3 regions of the Enterobacter sp. CFEC122 genome follow, and region 2 is predicted to be linked to each of the others. Evidence: riboswitches for the same ligand, from Rfam matches in the RefSeq annotation. Region 2 holds a riboswitch; each other region holds the start of a gene.
What was found. Region 2 has a riboswitch for thiamine pyrophosphate ahead of thiC (phosphomethylpyrimidine synthase ThiC). Riboswitches for the same ligand answer to the same signal wherever they lie in the genome.
Positions count from the first base shown of each region.

Region 1: it holds a riboswitch for thiamine pyrophosphate, as region 2 does, so the genes downstream of both, thiB (thiamine ABC transporter substrate binding subunit) here and thiC (phosphomethylpyrimidine synthase ThiC) in region 2, are expected to answer to the same signal.
Region 3: it holds a riboswitch for thiamine pyrophosphate, as region 2 does, so the genes downstream of both, thiM (hydroxyethylthiazole kinase) here and thiC (phosphomethylpyrimidine synthase ThiC) in region 2, are expected to answer to the same signal.

Region 1 is NZ_JBRIQR010000026.1:26,115-32,061, reverse strand. It holds gene sgrR (HTH-type transcriptional regulator SgrR) at 38-1,693, shown strand; TPP riboswitch at 1,730-1,830, shown strand; gene thiB (thiamine ABC transporter substrate binding subunit) at 1,862-2,845, shown strand; gene thiP (thiamine/thiamine pyrophosphate ABC transporter permease ThiP) at 2,821-4,431, shown strand; gene thiQ (thiamine ABC transporter ATP-binding protein ThiQ) at 4,415-5,113, shown strand; gene ACVCAM_RS17515 (DedA family protein) at 5,142-5,909, opposite strand.
Region 2 is NZ_JBRIQR010000039.1:30,326-36,272, reverse strand. It holds gene hemE (uroporphyrinogen decarboxylase) at 1-178, opposite strand, end outside; gene nudC (NAD(+) diphosphatase) at 217-990, opposite strand; gene ACVCAM_RS21320 (Rsd/AlgQ family anti-sigma factor) at 1,086-1,571, shown strand; TPP riboswitch at 1,626-1,734, shown strand; gene thiC (phosphomethylpyrimidine synthase ThiC) at 1,814-3,709, shown strand; gene thiE (thiamine phosphate synthase) at 3,709-4,344, shown strand; gene ACVCAM_RS21305 (HesA/MoeB/ThiF family protein) at 4,337-5,092, shown strand; gene thiS (sulfur carrier protein ThiS) at 5,076-5,276, shown strand; gene thiG (thiazole synthase) at 5,278-5,947, shown strand, end outside.
Region 3 is NZ_JBRIQR010000007.1:98,437-104,383, reverse strand. It holds gene ACVCAM_RS07185 (glycoside hydrolase family 32 protein) at 1-949, shown strand, start outside; gene ACVCAM_RS07180 (hypothetical protein) at 1,028-1,489, opposite strand; gene ACVCAM_RS07175 (YadA C-terminal domain-containing protein) at 1,711-2,784, opposite strand; TPP riboswitch at 3,400-3,496, shown strand; gene thiM (hydroxyethylthiazole kinase) at 3,532-4,302, shown strand; gene thiD (bifunctional hydroxymethylpyrimidine kinase/phosphomethylpyrimidine kinase) at 4,299-5,099, shown strand; gene ACVCAM_RS07160 (GntR family transcriptional regulator) at 5,142-5,888, shown strand; gene ACVCAM_RS07155 (PfkB family carbohydrate kinase) at 5,862-5,947, opposite strand, start outside.

The DNA of each region.
Region 1 (5,947 bases), on a different contig from region 2:
AATAAATTGCTGGTTTTTTGTCAGGAGTTCCTCTTTTATGCCTTCCGGTCGTCTGCAGCAACAATTTATCCGCCTCTGGCAGTGCTGCGAGGGGCAATCGCAGGAAACCACGCTCAACGAGCTGGCTGACCTGCTTAGCTGTTCCCGCCGCCATATGCGCACGCTGCTCAATACCATGCAGCAGCAGGGGTGGTTAAGCTGGGAAGCGGAGGCGGGACGCGGAAAACGCTCGCGGCTGACCTTTCTCTACACCGGGCTGGCATTGCAGCAGCAGCGTGCAGAAGACCTGCTCGAGCAGGACCGTATCGATCAGCTGGTCCAGCTGGTGGGCGACAAGGCCGCCGTGCGCCAGATGCTGGTCTCCCATCTCGGACGCAGTTTTCGTCAGGGCCGACACATTCTGCGGGTGCTCTACTACCGTCCGATGAAAAATCTGTTGCCCGGCACGGCGTTACGGCGTTCTGAAACCCACATGGCCCGACAAATCTTCAGCGGCCTGACGCGGATAAATGAGGAAAACGGGGAACTGGAGGCGGATATCGCGCACCACTGGCAACAGCTTTCCCCGCGCCACTGGCGCTTCTTCTTACGCCCGGGCATCCACTTTCACCACGGTCGCGAACTGGAGATGCACGACGTCATCGCCTCTCTGGAACGCGCCCGCAGGCTGCCGCTCTACTCGCATATTTCGCGCATCCACTCCCCCACGGCCTGGACGCTGGATATTGAGCTGTCGCAGCAGGACAAGTGGCTTCCCTGGCTGCTGGGCTATGTGCCCTCAATGATTTTGCCCGCCGAGTGGGAATCATTGAACAATTTTGCCAGCCAGCCGATTGGCACCGGGCCCTACTCCGTCTCCCGCAATAACAGCAACCAGCTGAAAATCCGCGCGTTCGATGACTACTTTGGCTATCGGGCGCTGATCGACGAAGTGAACGTGTGGGTATTGCCGGATCTCAATGAAGACCTGAGCTGCGGGCTGACGCTTGAAGGCCCCACCACCGGAGAAAAGGCCTTGGAGAGCCGCCTGGAGGAGGGCTGCTACTATCTCCTCTTTGACCGCCGCACCCACCGTGGGGCAAACCCGGCTGTCCGCAAGTGGATCAGCCACGTGCTGTCTCCTTCCAATCTTATCTACCATGCGGAAGAGCAATACCAGACATACTGGTTCCCGGCGTACGGCCTGCTTCCGCGCTGGCACCATGCCCGACCAACGCGCTGCGACAAACCCGCAGGGCTGGAGTCCATCACCCTGACCTACTACCGCGATCATGTTGAGCATCGTTTTATCGCGAGGATCATGACCCGCCTGCTGGCAGCGGAGGGAGTCAGGCTGGACATCAGGGAAGTGGACTATGACGAATGGCATCAGGGGGAAATCGCCAGCGATATCTGGCTGAACAGCGCCAACTTCACCCTGCCGCTCGATTTTTCCCTCTTCTCGCATTTGTATGAAGTCCCGCTGATCCAGCACTGCATCGACCGGGACTGGCAGCAGGATGCCGCTCTGTGGCGTGCGGGCGAGATGAATCTTGCCGTATGGTGCCAGCAGCTGCTGGCCGAGCAGGCGATCGTCCCGCTGATCCACCACTGGCTGATGATCCAGGGCCAGCGCAGCATGCGCGGCCTGCGGATGAACACCCTGGGCTGGTTTGATTTTAAATCCGCCTGGTTTGCGCCCCCGGAGCCATAACGCTTTCGTAATATTCACCAAATCATTACAATAGCGCCGTTCTCAACGGGGTGCTGCATCACAGATGTGCGCTGAGATAATACCCGTCGAACCTGATCCGGATAACGCCGGCGAAGGGATTTGAGGCTGTCGCTCAAAATCCTTTGCCACTCAACCCTGAGGTGCAAAGTGTTAAAAAAAGTTCTCCCCCTGCTGGCGCTGTTCGCGCTGCCCGCTTTAGCCAAGCCCGTTCTGACGGTCTACACCTACGACTCCTTCTCCGCCGACTGGGGCCCTGGCCCGGTCGTCAAAAAAGCCTTTGAAGCCGACTGCAACTGCGAGCTGAAGTTCGTGGCGCTGGAAGATGGCGTTTCGCTGCTCAACCGCCTGCGCATGGAAGGCAAAAACAGCAAGGCCGACGTGGTGCTCGGGCTGGATAACAACCTGCTGGAAGCCGCCTCGCAAACCAAACTCTTTGCCAAAAGCGGCGTCGCGGCAGAGGCCGTTAACGTGCCGGGCGGCTGGAACAACGACACCTTTGTGCCGTTCGACTACGGCTACTTTGCTTTCGTCTACGATAAAAACAAGCTGAAAAACCCGCCGAAGAGCCTGAAAGAGCTGGTGGAAAGCGACCAGAAGTGGCGCGTGATTTATGAAGATCCGCGGACCAGCACGCCGGGCCTGGGCCTGCTGCTGTGGATGCAGAAAGTCTACGGCGATAAGGCGCCGGAAGCGTGGCAGAAGCTGGCCGCCAAAACCGTCACCGTGACCAAAGGCTGGAGCGAAGCCTATGGCCTGTTCCTGAAAGGTGAAAGCGATCTGGTGCTGAGCTACACCACCTCCCCGGCCTACCACATTATCGCCGAGAAGAAAGACAACTATGCTGCGGCTGATTTTGCGGAAGGGCACTATCTGCAGGTGGAAGTGGCCGCGCGTACCGCCGCCAGCAAACAGCCGGAACTGGCCGAGAAGTTCCTGAAATTTATGGTTTCACCGGCATTCCAGAACGCCATTCCAGCGGGCAACTGGATGTATCCGGTCACCAGCGTTACGCTACCCGCAGGTTTTGAGCAGCTGACCAAGCCGAAAACCTCGCTGGAGTTTACGCCGCAGCAGGTCGCCGCGCAGCGTGCCGCATGGGTAAGTGAATGGCAACGCGCCGTCAGCCGTTAATTCCCGGCTGGTTACTCCCCGGATTGCTCGCCGCCGTCGTGATGGTGGCGGTCAGTCTGGGAGCCTTTCTTGCGCTGTGGTTTAACGCACCGGAGAGCGACCTGCTCGCCCTCTGGCACGACAGCTACCTCTGGCACGTTATCCGGTTCTCCTTCTGGCAGGCGGCTCTTTCTGCCCTGCTGTCGGCGATCCCGGCTATTTTTCTTGCACGCGCGCTCTATCGGCGGCGTTTCCCCGGCAGGCAGGCCCTGCTGCGCCTGTGCGCCATGACGCTGATCCTGCCCGTGCTGGTAGCGGTATTTGGTATTCTGAGCGTTTACGGCCGCCAGGGCTGGCTGGCCTCGCTGTTCGGCCAGCTTGGTATTGAGTGGTCATTCTCGCCTTACGGACTGCAGGGCATTCTGCTGGCGCACGTATTTTTCAATATGCCGATGGCAACGCGCCTCTTTTTGCAGGCGCTGGAGAACATTCCCGGCGAGCAGCGGCAGATTGCCGCCCAGCTCGGCATGCGCGGCTGGTCGTTCTTTCGTTTTGTCGAATGGCCGTGGCTGCGCCGCCAGCTCCCGCCCGTGGCGGCGTTAATCTTTATGCTCTGCTTTGCCAGCTTTGCCACCGTGCTGTCACTCGGCGGCGGGCCGCAGGCCACCACCATTGAGCTGGCGATTTACCAGGCGCTGAGTTACGACTACGATCCCGGTCGCGCCGCACTGCTGGCGATAGTCCAGATGGCGTGCTGTCTGGTGCTGGTGCTGTTGAGCCAGCGGCTGAGTAAAGCCATTCCCGCAGGTAGTCATCAAATAACCGGCTGGCGCGATCCGCAGGACAGCCTGCACAGCCGCATCAGCGATGTTATCCTGATCGCGCTGGCGCTGCTGCTGTTGCTGCCGCCGCTGCTGGCCGTTATCGTTGACGGCCTGAACCTCAATCTTATATCCGTCCTGCAACAGCCCGTTCTCTGGCAGGCGACCTGGACCTCGGTACGCATAGCGCTGGCTGCCGGACTGCTGTGCGTTATGCTGACCATGATGCTGCTGTGGAGCAGCCGTGAGCTCTACGCCCGCCAGGCGCAAAAAGCCGGACAAATGCTGGAACTGACGGGCATGCTGATACTGGCGATGCCGGGCATCGTGCTGGCAACGGGCTTCTTTTTACTGTTCAACAGCACCCTCGGCCTGCCGGAAAGGGCCGATGGCATTGTGATTTTCACTAACGCCTTAATGGCCATCCCCTACGCGCTTAAGGTGCTGGAAAACCCGATGCGCGACGTCAACAGCCGCTACGGTTTGCTGTGTCAGTCGCTGGGCATGCAGGGCTGGCAGCGGCTGAAGGTTGTGGAACTGCGCGCGCTAAAACGCCCGCTGGCGCAGGCGCTGGCGTTTGCCTGCGTGCTCTCCATTGGAGACTTTGGGGTCGTGGCGCTGTTCGGTAATGACGATTTCCGCACGCTGCCGTACTGGCTTTATCAGCAAATCGGCTCTTATCGCAGTCAGGACGGCGCGGTCACCGCGCTGTTACTGCTGCTGCTCTGCTTTGCCTTATTTACCGTTATCGAAAAACTTCCGGGGCGCGATGTTAAAACTGACTGATGTAACCTGGCTCTATCAGCATCTGCCGATGCGCTTTACGCTCTCCGTTCAGCAGGGCGAGCGGATTGCGGTGCTTGGCCCAAGCGGTGCCGGGAAAAGCACCTTGCTCAATTTGATCGCCGGTTTTCTGCAACCTGCCAGCGGGTCGATAGCCATCGATAATCGTGATTTCACCAACGCCCCTCCGGCTAAACGCCCTGTGTCGATGCTGTTTCAGGAAAACAACCTGTTTACCCATCTGACGGTGCGGCAAAACATCGCGTTGGGAATGCATCCGGGGCTCAGGCTGAACGATGCCCAACGCGAAAAACTTGAAGTGATTGCCGCACAGATGGGGATCGCTGAATTCATCGACAGGCTCCCGGGCGAGCTCTCCGGCGGCCAGCGTCAGCGCGTGGCGCTGGCGCGTTGTCTGGTGCGCGAGCAGCCGCTGCTGCTGCTGGATGAGCCGTTCTCGGCGCTCGATCCCGCGCTGCGCCAGGAGATGCTCGCCCTGGTGCAGGAGGTCTGCCAGCGCCAGCAGCTTACGATGCTGATGGTTTCGCACAGTATCGAAGATGCCGCACGGATTGCGCCGCGATCGGTGGTGATCGCGGAGGGACGCATTTTGTGGGATGGAGCAACAGAAGCATTAATGAGCGGAAAAGAAAGCGCTTCTGGATTATTGGGTATAAAACCGTAGGCCGGGCAAACGCAGTGCCGCCCGGCGCTTAACGGCTCACAACTTTCAACAGGATCTCACCGTACACCGGCATCAGAGGGTGGCGAATCAGCGCCACAAGCGCCACCACGGCCACACCCAGCGTCAGCGGGGCCAGCCACAAAAGACGAGAGCGCGGAAGATAGCGCGTCAGGCGATCGACGCTCGCTTTCGCGCTGCGCCACAGGCGCCAGCAGAGCCAGACCGCCAGCCACAGCAGCACCGCCGTGCCCAGCAGCAGCCACTTAAACTCACCGCTTTGCATACCGTCAGGAATATCAATCGCCGCACCGGCCAGAATACCCGGCAGGAAGTAGAACGGCGGCCAGAAGACGCAGCCGATAATGTTCGGCACCACAAATTTCGCGACGGGCAGATCCAGCATCCCGGCCACCATCGGCACCAGCGGACGCGTTGGCCCAACAAAGCGGCCCACGAGGATGGTAAACATGCTGTGCTGGTGCAGCGCATGCTCGGTTTTATCGAGCAACGCTTTGTTCTTTTTCATGAACGACCAGCGGTGCAACGGCTTCTTAAAGCGCCAGCCCAGCCAGAAGGAGATCCAGTCCCCCAGCAGACAGCCGATAATCCCGGCCAGCCATGCCTGCCAGAAATTGACCTCACCGCTGCCGATAAGCGCCCCAAGCCCCGCCATCATCACGGTGCCGGGCAGGATTAACCCGACAAGCGCCAGCGATTCCAGAAACGCTACCAGCGCCACGGCGATGAGCGAGTACATAACGGACTGGGTAATAAAGTGTTCTAGCAATGACTGCATAACTATTCCGGTCAGAAAACGAATCAGCGATTCTGCTT
Region 2 (5,947 bases):
TCACTTCACAGGCCAGCTCGGCGTTTTTGCACAGCGACATAAAATCGCCCGCCTGCGCGCGCGTGGCTTTGTACTCTGGCAGATAGCGTCCCGCCTGGCGCATCATCCACACCGGGGTGACATCAACGGGCTGGCGCAGCAGCGCACGCAGATAACGATCGTTCTTCAGTTCGGTCATTTTTGCAGTTCCTTAAGCGTCATGGCCTCAGTGTAACACTACTCATACTCGGCCCGACACATCGCTACGGTATCTTCTATCAGCCGGCGCGCCACGGTACCCGGTGGGGGGAGCAGCGGTAGATCGTCATAGCGATACCAGTTCGCATCCAGCAGCTCTTTCTGATCGATAACGATCTCGCCGCTGTCATAGTCGGCCATAAAGGCCGTCATCAGCGACTGCGGGAACGGCCACGGCTGGGAGGTGACGTAGCGCAGGTTCTTCACTTTGATTCCGCTCTCTTCCATCACCTCGCGCGCCACTGCCTGCTCCAGCGTTTCGCCCACTTCGACGAACCCGGCCAGCACGGTATGAATGCCGTTGCGATGGCGGGTATGCTGTGCAAGCAAAATAGAGTCATCCCGACGGATAGCGACGATAATGCACGGCGCAATTTGTGGGTAATAACGTTCGCGGCAGTGGCTGCAGAGCATCGCCCACTCGGTTTTACTCGGGTGCATGGTATGGCCGCAATAGCCGCAGTATTTGTGCGAACGGTAAAACTCCGCCAGCTGCACGCCCCGCCCCGCCAGCTGGAACAGGCCTACGTCCAGATCCAACACCTGGCGAACGGATCCCATATCCAGACGACGCGATTGTTGGATCAACCACACGGGTTCACCCTGCCACTCGCCGATCTTCAGCGCAGGCTGGCCCACGAGATCGAACGTTTCCGCCGCACCATAGGGCAGCTCTCCACCGGGCAACCATAATTTTTGTTCGTGACTGACGATCCACCAACCCAGATCTGATTTTTCAATAATACGATCCATATCTATTGCACTACCTTCGCTTCACTGACATGTTGTTAGCACTGTGGTTACATTCTGGATGAGCAGATTCAATCCTACACTTTGCGGAGTCGACCATGTTAAACCAGCTAGAAAGCCTGACTGAGCGCGTTAGAGGAAGTAACAAACTGGTGGATCGCTGGCTACATGTGCGCAAGCATCTACTCGTGGCTTATTACAATCTGGTCGGTCTTAAGCCTGGCAAAGAATCGTTTATGCGGCTGAATGAAAAAGCGCTGGATGATTTTTGTCAGAGCCTGGTCGACTACCTGTCCGACGGCCATTTCAATATTTATGAACGCATTATCCGCGAAATGGAAGGGACAACGCCGTATTTAGCGGCCAGCAAACTTTGTCCGCTGCTGGAAGCCAACACCCAGCAGATCATGGATTACTACGATTCCACGCTTGAGAACGCCATCGATCACGATAACTATCTTGAGTTCCAGCAGGCGCTTTCCGACCTTGGCGAAGCGCTGGAAGAGCGATTCACGCTGGAAGATAAGCTGATTAGCCTCGTCCTGGACGCCAGCCCCGAAGATAACATCGCGCGCCCGGCTTGAGTTCTTAATCGTTAACGAGTAATTTACAACCATTCGCCCCTCTCACGAGGGGGATTTTTCTTGTCGGAGTGCCCAGAGCGAAAGCCGGGCTGAGACCGTTAATTCGGGATCCGCGGAACCTGATCAGGCTAATACCTGCGAAGGGAACAAGAGTCACACTGCTGTTGTATCGCCCCCCGGGCGATCCTCTCTTGCTTCATCCGTCGTCTGACAAGCCATGTCCTTCACTTTTGGAATGAGCTATGTCTACTGCAAAACTGACCCGCCGCGAACAGCGTGCACAGGCCCAACACTTCATCGACACCCTGGAAGGCACCGCTTTCCCGAACTCGAAACGCATCTACATTTCCGGCTCGCAGGCCGATATCCGCGTCCCGATGCGCGAAATCCAGCTCAGCCCGACGCTTATCGGCGGCAGCAAAGAGAATCCGCAGTATGAAGACAACGAAGCCGTGCCGGTGTATGACACCTCCGGCCCGTACGGCGATCCTGATGTGGCTATTAACGTCCAGCAGGGTCTGGCAAAGCTGCGCCAGCCGTGGATAGAGGCGCGTAACGACTGCGAAGAACTGAGCGTACGCAGTTCTGCATACACCAAAGAACGCCTGGCCGACGACGGTCTGGACGCGCTGCGCTTTACCGGCCTGCTGACGCCAAAACGCGCCAGAGCGGGCAAATGCGTGACGCAGCTGCACTACGCCCGCCAGGGGATCGTCACGCCGGAGATGGAGTTCATCGCCATCCGCGAGAACATGGGCCGCGAGCGTATCCGCAGCGAAGTGCTGCGCTACCAGCACCCGGGCGAAGGCTTTGGCGCACGCCTGCCGGCGAACATCACGCCGGAGTTTGTGCGTGACGAAGTGGCCGCAGGCCGCGCGATCATCCCCGCCAACATTAACCACCCGGAATCCGAGCCGATGATTATCGGCCGCAACTTCCTGGTGAAGGTCAACGCTAACATCGGTAATTCGGCCGTCACCTCCTCCATCGAAGAAGAGGTTGAAAAGCTTGTCTGGTCAACGCGCTGGGGCGCGGACACGGTAATGGATCTCTCCACCGGCCGCTATATTCACGAAACCCGCGAATGGATCCTGCGTAACAGCCCGGTTCCGATTGGCACCGTCCCGATTTATCAGGCGCTGGAGAAGGTCAACGGCATTGCCGAAAACCTCACCTGGGAAGCGTTCCGCGACACGCTGCTGGAGCAGGCGGAACAGGGCGTGGACTACTTCACCATTCACGCGGGCGTGCTGCTGCGCTACGTGCCGATGACCGCGAAGCGTCTGACCGGCATCGTCTCGCGCGGCGGTTCGATCATGGCGAAGTGGTGCCTCTCCCATCACCAGGAGAACTTCCTCTACGAACACTTCCGCGAGATCTGCGAAATCTGCGCCGCTTACGATGTCTCTCTGTCGCTGGGCGACGGCCTGCGCCCGGGCTCCATCCGCGACGCCAACGACGAAGCGCAGTTTGCCGAGCTGCACACGCTGGGCGAACTGACCAAAATCGCCTGGGAGTATGACGTGCAGGTGATGATTGAAGGCCCGGGCCACGTGCCGATGCAGATGATCCGCCGCAACATGACCGAAGAGCTGGAGCACTGCCACGAAGCGCCGTTCTACACGCTGGGGCCGCTGACCACCGACATCGCGCCGGGCTATGACCACTTCACGTCAGGCATTGGGGCGGCGATGATCGGCTGGTTCGGCTGCGCCATGCTCTGCTACGTGACGCCGAAAGAGCACCTCGGCCTGCCTAACAAAGAGGACGTGAAACAGGGGCTGATCACCTACAAGATTGCCGCCCACGCGGCGGATCTGGCGAAAGGCCATCCGGGCGCGCAAATCCGTGATAACGCCATGTCGAAGGCGCGCTTTGAATTCCGCTGGGAAGACCAGTTCAACCTGGCGCTGGATCCGTTCACCGCCCGCGCCTACCACGACGAAACCCTGCCGCAGGAATCGGGCAAAGTCGCGCACTTCTGCTCCATGTGTGGGCCGAAGTTCTGCTCGATGAAAATCAGCCAGGAGGTGCGCGACTACGCCGCCACGCAAACCATTGAAGTGGGTATGGCGGACATGTCCGAAGCCTTCCGCGCCAAAGGCGGCGAAATCTACCTCAAAAAAGAGGAGGCGTAATGTACCAGCCCGATTTCCCACCCGTTCCCTACCGTTTAGGGCTCTATCCGGTGGTGGACAGCGTGGCGTGGATAGCGCGCCTGCTGGAGGCAGGCGTTCGCACCCTCCAGCTGCGCATCAAGGATAAACGCGATGAGGAGGTGGAAGCCGATGTGGTTGCCGCCATTGCGCTGGGGCGTAGGTATAACGCCCGCCTGTTTATCAATGACTACTGGCGGCTGGCCGTTAAGCACCGGGCGTACGGCGTGCATCTGGGTCAGGAGGACCTGGAAACAACGGATCTGAGCGCAATCCGTGACGCCGGGTTGCGTCTTGGTGTGTCAACACACGATGACATGGAGATCGACGTGGCCCTGGCGGCCCGTCCCTCTTACATCGCGCTCGGTCACGTCTTCCCGACGCAAACCAAGCAGATGCCCTCCGCTCCGCAGGGTCTGACGCAACTGGCGGGTCACGTTAAACGCCTTGCCGACTACCCCACCGTCGCCATCGGCGGAATCAGCCTGGAACGCGCCCCGGCGGTGCTGGAGACCGGCGCGGGCAGCATCGCCGTCGTCAGCGCCATCACCCAGGCCGCAGACTGGCAGGCCGCCACCGAACAGCTGTTACAGCTGGCAGGAGCAGGCGATGAATGATCGCGACTTTATGCGCTACAGCCGCCAGATTCTGCTGGAAGATATCGCCATCGACGGGCAGCAAAAACTGCTCGCCAGCCGGGTGCTGATTGTTGGCCTGGGGGGATTAGGCGCACCCGCCGCGCTCTATCTGGCAGGCGCGGGTATCGGCACGCTGGTGCTGGCCGACGACGACGAGGTCCACCTCAGCAACCTGCAGCGACAAATCCTCTTTACCACCGAGGATATCAACCAGCCGAAAGCGCAGATCACCCGGCAGCGGCTGCATCAGCTTAACCCGGATATCGAACTGATTGCCCTACAGGAGCGGCTTGGCGGTGAAAGCCTGCACCGTGAAGTCGCCCTTGCCGACGTGGTGCTGGACTGTACCGACAACATGGCGACGCGCCAGGCGATCAACGCCGCCTGCGTGGCAAATCATACGCCGCTTATCACCGCCAGCGCGGTGGGGTTCGGCGGGCAAATGATGGTTCTGACGCCACCGTGGACGCAGGGCTGCTATCGCTGCCTGTGGCCGGACGATGCCGAGCCGACGCGCAACTGCCGTACGGCGGGCATTCTGGGTCCGGTGGTCGGCGTGATGGGCACGATGCAGGCGCTGGAGGCCATCAAGCTGCTCAGCGGCATGGAGACGGAACGCAATACGCTGCGGCTGTTTGATGCCCGCTCCAGCGGCTGGCGTCATCTGGCGCTGCATCGCGCCAGCCACTGCCCGGTGTGCGGAGGCCGCGATGCGCATTCTGTTTAACGATGAGCCGATGAGCTGCGACGACGGGCTTACCGTTGCCGCACTGCTCGACAAGCTGCGTCAGCTCAAGCCGGGAACGGCGCTGGCGCTCAATCAACAGATCCTGCCGCGCGAGCAGTGGGAACATCAGCAGGTCAATGAAGGCGACCAGATCCTGCTGTTTCAGGTTATCGCAGGGGGCTGAGATGTTACGTATTGCCGATAAAGTCTTTGATTCGCATCTGTTTACCGGAACCGGAAAATTCGCCTCGCCGCAGCTGATGGTGGAGGCCATTCGCGAAAGCGGCAGCCAGCTGGTGACGCTGGCGCTTAAGCGCGTGGATCTGCGCCATCACAGCGATGCCATTCTGGCTCCGTTGCTGGAAGCGGGCGTCACGCTGTTGCCCAACACCTCCGGCGCCAAAACGGCAGAAGAGGCGATTTTTGCCGCACAGCTGGCACGGGAGGCGCTCGGCACCCGCTGGTTGAAGCTGGAAATCCATCCGGATGCCCGCTGGCTGCTGCCCGATCCGATTGAAACGCTGAAAGCGGCTGAAAAGCTGGTGCAGCAAGGGTTTACCGTCCTGCCTTACTGCGGGGCCGACCCTGTCCTGTGCAAACGGCTGGAAGAGGTCGGCTGCGCTGCCGTCATGCCGCTGGGGGCCCCCATTGGCTCCAACCAGGGGCTGGAGACCCGCGCGATGCTGGAAATCATTATTGAACAGGCCACCGTACCGGTGGTGGTGGATGCGGGCATTGGCGTGCCCAGCCATGCCGCGCAGGCGCTGGAGATGGGCGCCGACGCGGTGCTGGTGAATACGGCTATCGCGGTTGCCGACGATCCGGTCATGATGGCGCGTGCATTCCGCCTGGCCG
Region 3 (5,947 bases), on a different contig from region 2:
GGTATGGCGTGAAGGGGCGTGGTGGTACATGGTCGTTGGCGCGCGCGAGGGGGATACGGGCCAGGTGCGTGTGTACCGGTCTGCCGATCTGCGCAAGTGGCAGGACAGGGGCGTGCTCGCGGTGGCTGAAAAAGAGCTGGGTTATATGTGGGAATGCCCGGACTTTTTCACTCTCAATGGTAAACGCGTGCTGATGTTTTCGCCTCAGGGACTGGCGGCAGACGGATTTAAACATCGCAATCTCTTCCAGAGCGGCTATCTGGTAGGCGAATGGCAGCCTGGTCAACCCTTTATGCGTGAAGGTGAATTTGTGGAGATGGACTACGGGCATGATTTCTACGCGCCGCAAAGTTTCCTGACGCCGGATGGCAGACGCATCGTTATCGGCTGGCTGGACATGTGGGAATCTCCGCTGCCGGAACAGGAGGATGGCTGGGCAGGTATGCTTTCTTTACCACGCGAGCTGACGCTGAGTGCCGATAACCATCTGCAAATGCAGCCAGCCAGAGAAGTGGAAAGCCTGCGCGGCGCGTGGTTCCCCTGGCCGATAAGTACGCTTAATAACCAGCAGATGACGCTGGTGGAACACTGCGAGGCGATGGAGGTCATTCTGCAGTGGGATTGCGCCAACAGCAGCGCGGAGCAGTACGGCATTCGTCTTGGCGACGGGTTACGCCTTTATGTTGATGCGCAGATGCAGCGCCTGGTGCTGGAGCGAGACTATCCGCAGTATGGCCTGTGCGGGACCCGAAGCGTCGCGCTTAACCTGAGCAACGCGCTTAATCTTCGTTTGTTCTTTGATAGCTCTTCCGTGGAAGTGTTTGTTAACGAGGGTGAGGCGTGCCTCAGCAGCCGTATATATCCTGATGCCGACTGCCGCGAGCTGGCGTTATTTGCCTGGACGGGAGGGGCATCGCTTATTCATGGCGGGGCGTGGCAGCTGGAGTAAATCTATTAACGAGCTAAAACAAAGCCCCATAAACATGGGGCTACGTAAATCTTATCAGGTGGTAGCGTCCTGCAAAGATCACATTTTTGATAATTGTGCGTTTACAACTCTCTCTTTTTCGACAACCAGCTGCATAATATAGCTTCCCTTGTGCCATGAACCTTTATTTGGCTTCCAGCCTTTCGAAAGCAGATATTCAGCAGCATCAGAGACAGGCTTATTCATAACGTGATCCGCTTCACCTGATAACTTTTTTAAATCACCGCTTACTTTGGCTGGCTTGCTATCACAATGACCCGCAGCATCTATCACCTGAGTGCAGCCTTCAGGAAGGCGCCTGTGCGCTGACTGTGCAAGTTGAGCAGCATTCTCTAAAGCCTGTTTTTCAGCCGCAGCGTTAATGGCTGTGGTGCGGTTTTGCTCTGCAATATAACAAGCATCTTTACTCACTCCTTTGCTTTGACAATCAGCCATCCGTTGAGCTGGTGAGGAACACGCAGCAAGAGATAATATAGCCGCTACCATCATTAACTTTTTCATTATTGCCTCAGTAATTACAATTATAAATATAGGTGCCTAACATCAAGCCGATCCATATCCCTAATAAAATAAAAGTGAGATACAAAACAGCGGAAATAAAAATGTACTTTGTCATTTTTGTGCTAGCAGCAATGTATTGAGTTATAGCCAGCTAATTAAACTCAATGGTGAGTTTTTTGCTGGTTGGCGGTTTGCTGGCATTTTAATATAATATTGTTAAATCACCATCCGTAAGATGCGGACGCCGCAACAATTTCATCACCGTTGGATGTACCTGATGTAGAGAGGGTAGCGGCTATATTCTCAGCGAACTTATGACGGTAACCGACTGCGTAACCTTGCGCATCTTTGAAGTTGGCAGCACCGACGGCAACCGCGTTATCTGTATCAACGTAATGCAAACCAGCAAGAGAAGCAGCGCCAGCGATACCAGCACGATATTCCTTGCGATCCTCATTCTGCTGATTCTCCAGAGAAGAGAACTTAGCGTTATTTTGACTCTCTAACGCAGTAATACGTGATTCATGATTCGCTAATTGTGCGCTGTGATTCTGAATCGTCGTTTCTTGTGCTTGCTGGCGTGACTGAACGTTAGCAACAGCAGCTTTGTTAGCAGCGGCTACCGTTTGTGCATCAACCGCTAAAGATTGCGCATAAGCGCCCGTATTAAATGCCTGAGTCGCTTTGTCAGAGGCATCCTGAAGGGCGTGATCTTGTCTATCCTGATCGGCGTTGAAAATGCTTTTATCTACCTTACCTGCCAGCGCTTGAGTGTTAGCGTCTGCTTTGTTGTTCGCATTGGTAGCGGTGAGTTCAGCTTTATCTACTCTTGTGTTTGTATCAATGATTGCTTGACCGTTAGTAATAACGCCTTGTAAAGCCACATCTGCTTTATTATTAGTGTTATCAATCAATATATTCTGTTTGTTATCAATGATTGTTTGAACTGCTTTGTTATCGTCGACTTTCTGATTAAGGATAGCGTTAGCTTGAGTGTTAGCGTTTACGCCATCTTGAGCGGTGTTAGCTGTATCTTGTGCTTTATTAATAGCTGTATTTGCTCTGTCAATATCGCCCTGAAGGTTATAGATTTGCCCGTCTTGCTTAATGTTACTCCCCTCGATGTTATCAAGGTTATAGGCGGTTTTATCGGTACCCTGAATTTGAATGTGAGCACCTGGATTATTGACGTTATCGTCAAGGTTTACGTTTACTTCCGCTGCATTTGCGGTATTCATTGAACCAGCGAACACAAAACCAAAAACAGCGATAGCTGTTGTATTTAAATAGTTCATTTTAAAGCTCTCATCATCACTACAAGAAAAAATAAAGTAAGGGCGCTATCCTGGCGGGAAGATACAACGTCTTGTTATATCTGAATTAATTCACGATTAACGGTGGAAATTTTGGTTTGATAACTTATTTCGTAACGTGCAGTAACTATCTATGAATGTGTAATTTTGATTATTGATCTAAATCATAAATAGCAGGAATAGCTAAACGAGTCGATCCAGAAAGACCTGGCGTAATAATCTTATAATACAATAAGATAGCCTTTCATAATGGATGAGAGTGAAATTAGATATAAAACACCAATACATTAATTGTATTTAAGTGTTTTGATTAAAATGGGTTAATAATACACATAACAGTTTATGTAAATTTATGGGTTTTTGCCGATTATTTATTATCGAACCTTTCGTCAGCTTCGAATGAAAATGAAATCAGCTCATTTTTGTTCCGGGATATACCAGGAAAAAATATTTATGTTGAAGATGCTAGCGAAAACGTGTTTAGGGAGATTCATAACGCGAACGCTGCCGTGATAAATCAAAACTCCTTGCGCCTGGCCAGTGGCCACGGTTACACTGATTGAGAACATTGATTTTAATAAATCATTGTTTTAAAAGTATTTTGACTCGGGGTGCCCTTCTTTGTGAAGGCTGAGAAATACCCGTATTACCTGATCTGGATAATGCCAGCGTAGGGAAGTCAGATGCCTTCCCGGTCATCGCTTCTTCACGCAAGGCAGGAGCGAACCCATGCAGCCTGACCTGCTCGATTTACACGTTTTACACCACTTCCGAACCCGTTCTCCGCTGACCCACTGTATGACGAATGACGTCGTACAGACCTTTACGGCCAACGTTTTGCTGGCACTGGGCGCATCTCCGGCGATGGTGATCGAGGCCGAAGAGGCCGAGCAGTTTGCCGCGATAGCCGATGCGCTGCTGGTTAACGTTGGCACGCTGACCGCGCTGCGCGCCCAGTCGATGCGTCGTGCGATTGAAAGTGCGGTAGCGGCAGGCAAACCCTGGACGCTGGACCCGGTTGCCGTGGGTGCCCTGGCGTTCCGCACCCGGTTTTGCCATCAAATCCTTGCCCTGAAACCGGCCGCCATTCGCGGCAATGCTTCCGAAATCCTTGCCCTCGCCGGGATGAGCGCGGGCGGGCGCGGCGTCGATACGACCGATACCGCCGCCAGCGCGGTGCCTGCTGCCCAGGCGCTGGCACGGCAGATCAATACGATTGTGGTGGTCACCGGCGAGGTAGACTACATCACGGACGGGCAACGCACCCGAACGGTTACCGGCGGTGACCCGCTGATGACGCGCGTGGTGGGCACCGGGTGCGCGCTCTCTGCCGTTGTGGCGGCGAGCTGCTCGCTGCCGGGTGACCGGCTGGATAACATCGCCGCCGCCTGCGGATGGATGAAGCGGGCCGGAACGGTGGCCGTTGCGCACTCGCGCGGCCCGGGCAGTTTTGCCAGCGCGTTCCTCGACGCGCTCTATACGCTGGAGGAGCAGTCATGAAGCGGATTAACGCCCTGACCATTGCCGGCACCGATCCCAGCGGCGGCGCGGGTATCCAGGCAGACCTGAAAACCTTCTCGGCGTTGGGCGCGTACGGCTGCTCGGTCATCACCGCGCTGGTGGCGCAAAACACGTGCGGCGTGCAGTCGGTCTACCGCATCGAGCCAGATTTTGTTGCCGCGCAGCTGGATTCGGTGTTCAGCGACGTGCGTATTGATACCACCAAGATCGGCATGCTGGCCGAAACGGACATTGTGGAAGCGGTGGCCGAACGGCTTAAGCGCTATCAGGTGCAAAACGTGGTGCTGGATACCGTCATGCTGGCAAAAAGCGGCGATCCGCTGCTCTCCGCCTCCGCCGTCGAGACGCTGCGCAATAAGCTGCTGCCGCAGGCAGCGCTCATCACGCCCAATCTTCCGGAAGCCGCCGCGCTGCTGGGCGCGCCGCACGCGCAAACTGAACGGGAAATGAAAGAGCAGGGCAATGCGCTGCTGGCGATGGGCTGCGGGGCGGTGCTGATGAAGGGCGGGCATCTTGATGATCCGGAAAGTCCGGACTGGCTCTTTACCCGCGACGGCGAAGTACGCTTTACCGCGCCGCGCGTGCAGACCAAAAATACCCACGGCACGGGCTGTACGCTCTCGGCCGCACTGGCGGCGCTGCGCCCACGTCATGAAAGCTGGGCCGATACGGTTAGCGAAGCAAAAGCCTGGCTCTCGGCGGCACTGGCAAAAGCCGATACTCTGGAAGTCGGTCACGGTATTGGGCCGGTACACCATTTTCATGCATGGTGGTAAGCCAGTATACTGGCAGAATACATCACGCCTGAGAAAACAGAGATGGAACAAGCGCATACCCGGTTAATCGCTCAACTGAATGAACGGATCGCCGCGCCCGATAACACGCCGCTGTACCTGAAGTTTGCCGAAACGGTAAAAAACGCGGTGCGCAGCGGGGTGCTGGAGCACGGGAATATTTTGCCCGGCGAGCGCGATCTGAGCCAGTTGACCGGGGTGTCGCGCATTACCGTGCGTAAAGCGATGCAGGCGCTGGAAGAAGAGGGCGTGGTGACGCGCGCCCGTGGCTATGGCACGCAAATCAACAATATCTTCGAATATTCGCTTAAAGAGGCGCGCGGTTTTTCCCAGCAGGTGGTGCTGCGCGGCAAGAAGCCGAATACGCTCTGGGTCAACAAGCGGGTGGTGAAGTGTCCGGAAGAGGTGGCCAACCACCTGTCGATCTCCCCGGACAGCGAGGTCTTTTTGCTCAAGCGCATTCGCTATGTCGATGACGATGCGGTGTCGATTGAAGAGTCCTGGGTCCCCGTCGGGTTAATTCCCGACCCGGATGCGATTGGCATTTCGCTCTATGACTACTTCCGCAGTCAGAATATCTACCCGCAGCGCACCCGCTCAAGGGTGAGCGCCCGCATGCCCGACAGCGAGTTTCAGGCGCACATTAAGATGGACGAAAAAATACCGGTGCTGGTGATCAAGCAGGTCGCACTTGACCAGCAGCATCGGCCGATTGAGTACAGCATCAGCTACTGTCGCAGCGATCTATACGTCTTTGTGTGCGAGGAGTAGTGCCTCGCGCGTCGGGGCGCAATCCCCGCCGCGGTGGCTGACCACCCATGACGCCACGG